One region of the Streptomyces sp. NPDC041940 genome, then DNA from elsewhere that is predicted to be linked to it. Evidence: riboswitches for the same ligand, from Rfam matches in the RefSeq annotation. Region 1 holds a riboswitch; the other holds the start of a gene.
The links. Region 1 has a riboswitch for cobalamin ahead of ACZ6I3_RS15920 ((2Fe-2S) ferredoxin domain-containing protein). Riboswitches for the same ligand answer to the same signal wherever they lie in the genome.

Region 1 (4,778 bases):
CACCCCGGACGTGAGCACCTGGTGGGTCGCGGGCATCGCCACCGCCTGGTACCTCGTCGTCTACAACATCAGCGAGAACGCCCTCTTCGACTCCCTGACGGCGCTGTCCCTGCTGATCGCGTTCTACTACGCGCTCACCGGTGTCGCCTGCGCGGTCTACTACCGGCGCCTGCTGACCAGGAGTGTCCGGGATCTCCTCCTGATCGGCCTCGGCCCGCTGATCGGCGCCGGGCTGCTGGCGTGGCTGCTGGTGGAGTCGGTCCAGGACATGGCCGATCCGGCCAACTCCGTCACCGGCACCGCCTGGTTCGGGCTCGGCCCGCCGCTCGTCATCGGCATCGGCGTCGCCGTCGCGGGCGTGATCATCATGGTCGTCTGGCGACTGATGTCCCCCGCGTTCTGGTCGGAGCGCCCGAGCACGGTCGACCCCGACCTCGTTGACCGCAAGGAGTCCTGAAGATGTCGGTGATCCTCGGCTACGACGAGTCCCCGGGCGCCCTGCGCGCGCTGCGGGTGGCGATCGAGGTGGCGGCCGCGTACGGCGAGCCCCTGGTGATCGTCTACGGCGCCGCGGCCCCCGGCGTCACGGGCGAGGAGTACGGCGCTCATCAGAAGGCCGTCCGTGAGGCCGGAACCACCGTGCTCGGTCACGCGGTCCGGGTCGCCGACGAGGCCGGTGTGCCCAGCACGGTCGAACTCATCGACGAGCGGCCCGCGCAGGCGCTGATCGACGCCGCGGAACGCCATGACGCCAGGGTGATCGTGGTGGGCACGTGGGGCGAGAGCCCGGTGCGCGGGGCGCTCCTGGGCTCGACCCCCCACAAGCTGCTGCACCTGTCGAACGTCCCGGTCCTGTGCGTGCCGGCGGAGGAACAGGAGTCCTGAGAGCCGGGCCTGGTCAGGAACTGCCCGCGCGCCGTTTCGCGAGCGGGCTGAAGGCGTACAGGCCGAGGATGTCGGGCAGGGGCGCGACGCCGGGGCCGCCGTCGCGGACCCAGGTGACGATGTCCTCGGTCGCGGCCGGGTCGTTGACCAGCCCGAGCCACACCGGCCGGGCCCCGGCGGCCCGGCCCGCCGTGGACGGCTGTACGACGATGACGTTGGCCTGGTCGCAGACATCGAGGCACTCGGAGACCCGCACGGGCGCCGCCTCGCGCAGCCGCTCGGTCTGGGCCGTGTGGTCGACGCCGGTCACCTTGCGGGTGCCGCAGCAGCAGTCCCGGCAGACGACGACGCGGCACGGAACCCCTCCGGCCGGGGTTGCGGACATGCCGCACCTGTCCTCTCTCCGGGGAGATCCGCCCCGGTGGTTCGTCGAGGAGGCGACCGCGTGAGTCTCCTGGCTCCCGGCCGAGGCCGGTCACAGTGGCGGGACCGCGCCGGATTCACACCGGCTTCCTCGTTCCGCCGTCGCCATGTCGCCGGCCATCATTCCATGCGGCCGGTGCGGGGCTTCAGTCCGTCTCGTGGGCGTGCGGCTGCGTGGCCGGCGGTTCGGCAGGGCGTTCGCGGCCACCGTCCCGGCCGGAGGCGATCACGGCGAGGAGCCCTACGACCACGGCCCCGGCGGCGATGCGTCCCGCCGCCCGTGCCGTCCAGGCCGACCGGGTCACGCCCGTGCCCGCACCCGGCGCGGCGAGGCGTTCGGACCGCCGGGCGGGCCGCAGCAGGCGCAGCACCAGCAGGGCGGCGACGGGCAGTTGCAGCAGCCACAGCACGGTGCGCGGCCACTCGCCGTACCAGACGTTGGTGCCGTAGAGCAGGGTGTGCCAGACGCTGAGGACGTACACGACGATCACGAACCGGTGCAGGCGGCGCCAGGTGTTCGCGCCGATGCGGTGCCGGACGTAGAAGAGCAGGCCCAGGGGGATCGCCACGTACAGGGCGCCCTGGCCGAGCGGGATGGCGATGCGGCCGGTCCCGGAGTCGTACCAGCCGGGCACGAAGGTGTCCGCGAAGCCGGCCCAGAGCCGCTCGGCCCACCCCAGCTGTGCCTCGTAGCGCACGAGTTCCGCCGCGAACATCAGGGCGTGCGCGAACATCAGGGCCATGGTGGTCAGGCTCGTGGTGCGGTGCCAGCGTTCCAGGACCTGCCGGGAGACCGGCAGCCGGCCGGGGCCCGGCCCCGACAGGAGCAGCCCCAGCATGACCGTGCCCCAGGCCCACAGCAGGCCCGACCAGCCGAACGCCTGGCTGAGCAGATACATCCAGTAGGTGCCGGGATCGTCCATGAACGGCATGACCGCGACCGTGTCGGAGGTGCCGGACTCCATCCGGGCCCACAGCAGCGCGAACACCGCCGCCGTGACCACGACCGCCGCTGCGGCGTCGGGCAGCGCGGAGCGGAGGTCGCCGCGCAGGGCCACGCGCTCGGCGCCGGGTCTCGGGACGCTCGTCCCGTTCTCGTCGGACCTCGGGTTCACCAGCATCGAGCACAGTCTCACCGAGGGGAGGTGGGTTACCGAGACGCAATCCGGCCAGAGGGACGGCCGGGACCCGACGGGCCCCCGGAGGCACCCTTTCCATCCCCTGGGGGCGTCCCTACGCTGAGGCGCGCAGTCGCAGGGGAACCCGGTGGGAGTCCGGGACTGTCCCGCAGCGGTGAGTGGGAGCCGAACGCCGGCCCGCGAGTCCGAAGGCCTGCCACTGCGCCCGCGCGTCACGCGCGGGCTGTGCACGGTGACCTCGAGGACTGGGTCGGCGGACGGAGGAATCACGTGGGTGGTGTCGTGTCCGGTGTCTGTCACGGCACGCTCGGCGAGCTGTACCAGGGGCCGCTGCGGGCGGGCCCCGATCCGGACATCGCGGTGGTGTCGTTCCCCGTGGACCGCCACTCCTGGGTGCACTTCACACCGGGGCCCGCGGGGCCGTTTCCCCTCGGGGAGAAGTCCCTGACGGCGGCCCGGCTCTTCCTGGAGCATCACGGCCTGTCCCTGCCGCCGGGCACCTGGACCACGCACTCCGAACTCCAGGTAGGCGTCGGGATGGCCAGTTCGACGGCGGACATCGTGGCGACCCTGCGCTGTCTGGCGGGGATCTTCTCACTGCCCTGCGACACCGACGTGGTGCTCGGCGTTCTGGCGGCGATCGAACGGTCGGACAGCGTCTTCCTCGACGAGTTCGCCCTGCATCTCAGCGGCCGGCACCGGGTGGTGCGGCGGCTGGGCACGGACCTCGGCTTCCACACCGCCTATGTGACCGAGCCGGGCACGGTGGACACCGCCGCCGTGACCGCGCCGCTCCTCGCGCACTACCGGCGCCGCGGGGAGGAGTACGAGCGGTGTCTGACCGACCTGCTGAAGGGCTTCGCCTGCGGTGACGCGGAGGCCGTGGCGCGGGCGGCGACCACCAGTGCCGCGCTGTCCCAGGAGGTGCTGCCCAAAGCGACGTTCGACCGGGTGCTGGCCCACCGGGAGCGGTTCGGTGCCGACGGTGTCTTCGTCGCGCACACCGGCTGTCTGACCGGCTATCTCTTCGCCCGCCGCCCGGACTCCCGCCTCAGGTCCGAACTGTCCGCGTTCTTCCGCTCGCTCGGCCACCAGTGCTCTTTCGCCCAAGGAGGCTACGGGTGATCCACCCCCACATCGCCGACGCCCTGAAGATTCCCGACCTGGTCCGGCTCACCGACGGGCTCGTGCTGCTCCGGTTCGAGTCGATGAAGATCTACTCGGCGCTCGCCGCCGTCCGCCGATTACTCGACCGGGGCACGGTCCGGCCGGGCCAGACCCTGATCGACAGCTCCAGCGGCATCTACGCCTACGCCCTGGCGCTGGCCTGTCACCGGCACGGCATGCGGTGCCACATCGTGGCGTCCACCACCGTCGACGCCACCACCCGCGCCCAGCTGGAGATCCTCGGCGCGAGTGTCGAGCAGGTCCAACCGTCCCGGAACCTCAAGCTCGACCAGGAGTTACGGGTACGGCGGGTGCGCGAGATCCTCGCCGAGCGCCCCGACTGCCACTGGATGCGCCAGTACCACGACGACATCCACTGCCTCGGCTATCACGAGGTCGCCGACCGGATAGCGCAGGCGTTCCCCGATACCCCTCTCACCGTCGTCGGCGGGGTGGGCTCCGGCGCCTCGACGGGCGGCCTCGTGGAGCGGCTCAGGGAGACGGAGCCGTCGGTGCGGCTGGTCGGGGTGCAGCCGTTCGGCAGCGTCACCTTCGGCAGCCAGGACCATCACGACCCCGAGGCGATCATCGCGGGCATCGGGTCGTCGATCGTCTTCGACAACGTCCGCCACCACCTCTACGACACCGTGCACTGGATGGACTTCACGCACGCCATGTCCGGCGCGGTCAGTCTGCTGCGCGAACACGCCGTCTTCGCCGGGCTGTCCACCGGCGCCGGATATCTGGCCGCGATGTACGAGGCCCGCCGCCACCCCGACCGGCTGCACCTGGTGATCGGCGCCGACACCGGACACCGCTACGTGGAGCGCGTCTTCGCCCGGCACCCGGAGGCCCTGGACCCCGCCTCACTGAAGCCCGTCGAGGTCCGCGACCCCGAGGAGATGAGCATGCCCTGGTCGAGAATGACGTGGCGGCGCACGGCCTGCCCCGCCCACTGGAAGGAGCGGGCGGCATGACCGTCGTCTGTCTGGAGTCGCTGACCTTCGGGCTCGGGCACCTGGTACGCGCCGCCGACCGGCTCGGCGAGCGGCTGCTGCTCCTGACCCGCGACCCGGCCTACTACGCCTACGAGCTGGAGCGGCTGCCCGTCGGCGCCCTGGACGTCGTGGAGACCGACACCTTCGACGTGGAGCGGGTGGCGGA
Region 2 (4,778 bases), on a different contig from region 1:
CGCCCGCGCACAGGCCGCGCTCCCCCGCACCGGTGATGACGACGGTCTCGACGGCCGGGTCCCGCTCCCAGTCGGTCAGGGCCTCGTCGATGCGGCGCACCATGGCGTGGGTGAGGGCGTTGAGGGCCTTGGGCCGGTCGAGGACGATGTGGGCGGCCCGGCCCGCCGTACGGAACTGAACGTCGGTCATCCGAGTGCCTCCGTCAGGCCGCGGGCCACGATGACGCGCATGATCTCGTTGGTTCCTTCCAGGATCTGGTGGACTCGCAGGTCACGGACGATCTTCTCGATGCCGTACTCGCTGAGGTACCCGTACCCCCCATGCAGTTGGAGGGCGCGGTCGGCCACCGAGTACCCGGTGTCGGTGGCGAACCGCTTGGCCATCGCGCACAGGTACGGCGCCTGCGGGTCGCCCGCGTCGAGTGCACGGGCCGCCTGCTGGACGAGGGCGCGGGCGGCGGCGAGTTCGGTGGCCATGTCGGCGAGCCGGAAGCGCAGGGCCTGCGCGTCGAGCAGCCGTTGCCCGAACGCCTCGCGGTCGGCGAGATGGGCGAGGCTGCGGTCGAGGGCGCTGCGGGCGCCGCCGAGCGAGCAGGCGGCGATGCCGAGCCGGCCGCCGTTCAGGCCGTTCATCGCGATGCGGAACCCCTGCCCCTCGCGGCCGAGAAGCCGGCCGGCGGGCAGCCGGACGCCGTCCAGGACGACCTGGCGGGTCGGCTGGGCGTTCCAGCCCATCTTCCGTTCGTTGGCGCCGAAGGTGACGCCGGGGTCTTCCTTTTCGACGATGAAGGCGGAGACGCCGTCCGGGCCTTCGCCACCGGTGCGGGCCATGACGACGTACAGCTGGGAGGCCCCGGCTCCGGAGATGAACTGCTTGACGCCGGTGAGCACCCAGTGGTCGCCGTCCCGGACGGCGCGGGTGGTCAGGGCGGCGGCGTCCGAGCCCGCGCCGGGTTCGGTCAGGCAGTAGCTGGCGAGGTCCTCCATGGCGCACAGCCGGGGCAGCCGGCGCTCGCGCTGGGCGGCGTCGCCGTACCGGTCGATCATCCAGGCGACCATGTTGTGGATGGAGAGATACCCGGCGATGGACGGGCAGCCGGAGGCGAGGGACTCGAAGACGAGGACGCCGTCGGCGCGGGTCAGGCCCGAACCGCCCGACTCCTCACGGACGTAGACGCCTCCGAGCCCGAGTCCGGCCGCCTTGCGCAGGACGTCGACGGGGAAGTGCTTGTCACGGTCCCAGTCGAGGGCGTGCGGGGCGAGGTGGTCCTGGGCGAAGTCGAGGGTGGTCTCGACGAGGGCCTGCTGGTCCTCGGTGAGCAGCGTACTGGTCATGGCCGCTCAGCCCATCGTGGGGATCGTGAAGCTCGCGCCTTCGCGGAGCCCGGCGGGCCAGCGCGACGTCACGGTCTTCGTACGGGTGTAGAAGCGGATGGCGTCGGGGCCGTGCTGGTTGAGGTCGCCGAAGCCGGAGCGCTTCCAGCCGCCGAAGGTGTGGTAGGCGACCGGCACCGGGATGGGCACGTTGACGCCGACCATGCCGGTGTTCACGCGCCGGGTGAAGTCGCGGGCGGTGTCACCGTCGCGGGTGAAGATAGCGACGCCGTTGCCGTAGAGGTGCTCGCTGGGCAGGCGCAGGGCCTCCTCGTAGTCGGCGGCGCGTACGACGGACAGGACCGGGCCGAAGATCTCCTCCTGGTAGACGCGCATCGCCGGGGTGACCCGGTCGAAGAGGGAGGCCCCGGCGAAGAAGCCCCTCTCGTGTCCGGGCAGGACGAAGTCCCTTCCGTCCACGACGAGTTCCGCACCTTCCTCCACGCCGAGGTCGACGTAGGAGCGCACCCGGTCGACGGCGTCCTGGCCGACGAGGGGACCGAAGTCGGCCTCGGGGTCGTCGCTGCGGCCGATGCGCAGGCCGCCGATGCGCTCTTTCAAACGAGCCACCAGCGCGTCGGCGGTGTCCTCCCCGACCGGGACGGCCACCGAGATCGCCATGCACCGTTCCCCCGCCGAGCCGTAGCCCGCGCCGATCAGGGCGTCCACGGCCTGGTCGAGGTCGGCGTCCGGCATCACGATCATGTGGTTCTTGGCGCCGCCGAAGCACTGGGCGCGTTTGCCGTGGGCGGCGGCGGTGGCGTAGACGTGCGCGGCGACCGGCGTGGAACCGACGAAGCCGAGGGCCTCGACCCGGGGGTCCTCGAGCAGAGTGTCGACGGCTTCCCGGGCGCCGTTGACGACGTTGAGGACACCGGGCGGCAGACCGGCCTCCAGGAACAGTTCGGCGAGTCGCAGCGGGACGGACGGGGCGCGCTCGGACGGCTTGAGGATGAAGGCGTTTCCGCAGGCGAGGGCGGGTGCGGCCTTCCACAGGGGAATCATCGCCGGGAAGTTGAAGGGAGTGATCCCGGCGACGACGCCGAGGGGCGCGCGCAGGGAGTGGACGTCGATGCCGGTGCCGGCGTTGTCGGTGAACTCGCCCTTGAGGAGATGCGGGATGCCGGCGGCGAACTCGACGACCTCAAGTCCGCGCTGGAGGTCCCCGTGGGCGTCCGCGACGGTCTTGCCGTGCTCGGACGACAGCAGCCGGGCCAGCGAGTCCTTCTCCTGCTCGACGAGTTGCAGGAACCGCATGAACACCCGGGCGCGGCGCTGCGGGTTCCACTCGCCCCACTCCCGTTGCGCGTGCGCGGCGTCGGTGATCACCGCCTCGGTCTCGGCGCGGCTCGCGAGGGGCACATGGGCCTGGACCTCGCCGGTGTTGGGGTCGTACACGTCGCCGTACGTCCCCGAGGTTCCCGGGGTGTGTTTACCGCCGACGAAATGGGTCAACTCACGCACAGGGGCGTGGTCTTGTACACGGACCATGGGTGCCTGCTCTCTCGTCAGGTGGTCCGGGACGGCGCGCGGGTCCGTCGCACACGGACGCGGTGGCGTACGGGTGCGGGGGCCGCGCGAGATCGCGTATGGCTGGACCGTCAGAGGGTGACGACCGGGCGCGGGACGATCCGTCGGGCACGACGGACGCGTCGGGCGGGTCCTCCGGGGTCGTGGGTGCACACCGGTGCCATGCGTGTCAGCTCCATCCTCGTGGACAACACGGAACATCCCACGGCCGGTATCCTGACTCCCGGATCAGCGCACCCCGTCCGCCTTCCCGACATCCAGCTCGTCAGTGGCGTTCTGCTCGACGGCGTACTCCCCGGTCACAGTGGCGGGACCGTGCCGGATTCACACCGGCTTCCCTGCACCGCGGGCCTACACCCGCGACTATATAGTTGGACGTCCTAGTAAATCCAGCCCCCACCGGCCGCACGCCGACCCTCTCGGTGCGTGACGGACATCACACCTCCCATTTCGCCGTCCTCAGGTCATCATATGACCTGATCTCCCGGAGGCCGGTTGACGCGACCTGCCTCCGGACGGCACGGCAAGGCGAGGATGGGCATGAGCGACCAGAACAAGCCCGAACGACCGCGCGTGGGCGTGGTGGGTCTAGGAGCCATGGGCCTCGGGATGGCCCGGAGTCTGCGGGCGGCGGGATACGACGTCGGCGTTCACGACCTGCGTCCTGAGACGGCCGCGGACTTCGCCCGCGACGGCGGGACGGCGTTCGGGACCTGTGGCGAGCTGGCGGCCTCGGTGGACGTCCTGGTGGGCGTGGTGGTGAACGCCGCGCAGGTCGAGGCCGTGCTGTTCGGTGCCGACGGCGCGGCCGGCCGGCTCCGCCCCGGCTCCGTCTTCGTCATGTGCTCCACGGTCGATCCGGGCTGGTCCGCCGCGCTCGAGGGCCGACTCGCCGAGCGGGGCGTGCTGTACCTGGACGCCCCCATCTCCGGCGGCGCCGCGCGTGCCGCGGCCGGTGAACTCACCATGATGACGTCGGGCTCGGCCGAGGCGTACTCGCTCGCCGACCCGGTGCTCGAGGCCATGAGCAGCACCGTCTACCGTCTGGGCGGGCACGCGGGGCTCGGCTCGAAGGTCAAGATCGTCAACCAGCTGCTCGCGGGCGTGCACATCGCCGCAGCGGCCGAGGCGATGGCTCTCGGTATCAAGGCGGGCGTTCCCGCCGAGGCGCTCTACGAGGTCATCACGCACAGCGCCGGCAACTCCTGGATGTTCGAGAACCGCATGGCCCATGTGCTCGACGGCGACTACACGCCCCTGTCGGCCGTCGACATCTTCGTCAAGGATCTCGGGCTCGTGCTGGACGCCGCCCGGCCGGAGCGGTTCCCTCTTCCCCTCGCCGCGACCGCCCACCAGATGTTCCTCCAGGCGTCGGCATCCGGACTGGGGGCCGAGGACGACAGCGCGGTCATCAAGATCTTCCCCGGGGTCGACCTGCCGAAGCCGGTGGAGGCCTGACATGGGAATCCGTCTCGGATGCATCGCCGACGACTTCACCGGTGCCACGGACCTCGCCAACAACCTGGTGCGCGCGGGCATGCGGGTGGTCCAGCTGATCGACACACCACCGGCCGGCGTCGAGGAGGCGGTGGACGCGGACGCGGTGGTCATCGCCCTCAAGTCGCGGACCGTCCCGGCGGCCGACGCCGTGGAGGCGTCGCTGCGAGCACTGGCCTGGCTGCGGTCCATGGGCGCCGAGCAGATCTACTTCAAGTACTGCTCCACCTTCGACTCGACTCCGGCCGGGAACATCGGGCCGGTCACCGAGGCGCTGATGGACGCGCTGGGCACCGACTTCACGGTCGCGACGCCGGCGTTCCCCGACAACGGGCGCACGATCTTCAAGGGGCATCTCTTCGTCGGCGACGTGCTGC

Region 2: another riboswitch for cobalamin. It lies ahead of ACZ6I3_RS20515 (CoA-acylating methylmalonate-semialdehyde dehydrogenase); the one in region 1 lies ahead of ACZ6I3_RS15920 ((2Fe-2S) ferredoxin domain-containing protein).

The regions. Positions count from the first base shown of each region.
Region 1 is NZ_JBVJBP010000008.1:26,083-30,860, forward strand. Features, by position in the region: gene ACZ6I3_RS15910 (APC family permease) at 1-457, shown strand, start outside; gene ACZ6I3_RS15915 (universal stress protein) at 460-885, shown strand; gene ACZ6I3_RS15920 ((2Fe-2S) ferredoxin domain-containing protein) at 899-1,270, opposite strand; cobalamin riboswitch at 1,317-1,439, opposite strand; gene ACZ6I3_RS15925 (ferric reductase-like transmembrane domain-containing protein) at 1,455-2,429, opposite strand; cobalamin riboswitch at 2,538-2,644, shown strand; gene ACZ6I3_RS15930 (GHMP family kinase ATP-binding protein) at 2,718-3,572, shown strand; gene ACZ6I3_RS15935 (cysteine synthase family protein) at 3,569-4,591, shown strand; gene ACZ6I3_RS15940 (ATP-grasp domain-containing protein) at 4,588-4,778, shown strand, end outside.
Region 2 is NZ_JBVJBP010000011.1:193,688-198,465, forward strand. Features, by position in the region: gene ACZ6I3_RS20505 (enoyl-CoA hydratase/isomerase family protein) at 1-190, opposite strand, end outside; gene ACZ6I3_RS20510 (acyl-CoA dehydrogenase family protein) at 187-1,335, opposite strand; gene ACZ6I3_RS20515 (CoA-acylating methylmalonate-semialdehyde dehydrogenase) at 1,342-2,865, opposite strand; cobalamin riboswitch at 3,094-3,287, opposite strand; gene ltnD (L-threonate dehydrogenase) at 3,445-4,362, shown strand; gene otnK (3-oxo-tetronate kinase) at 4,364-4,778, shown strand, end outside.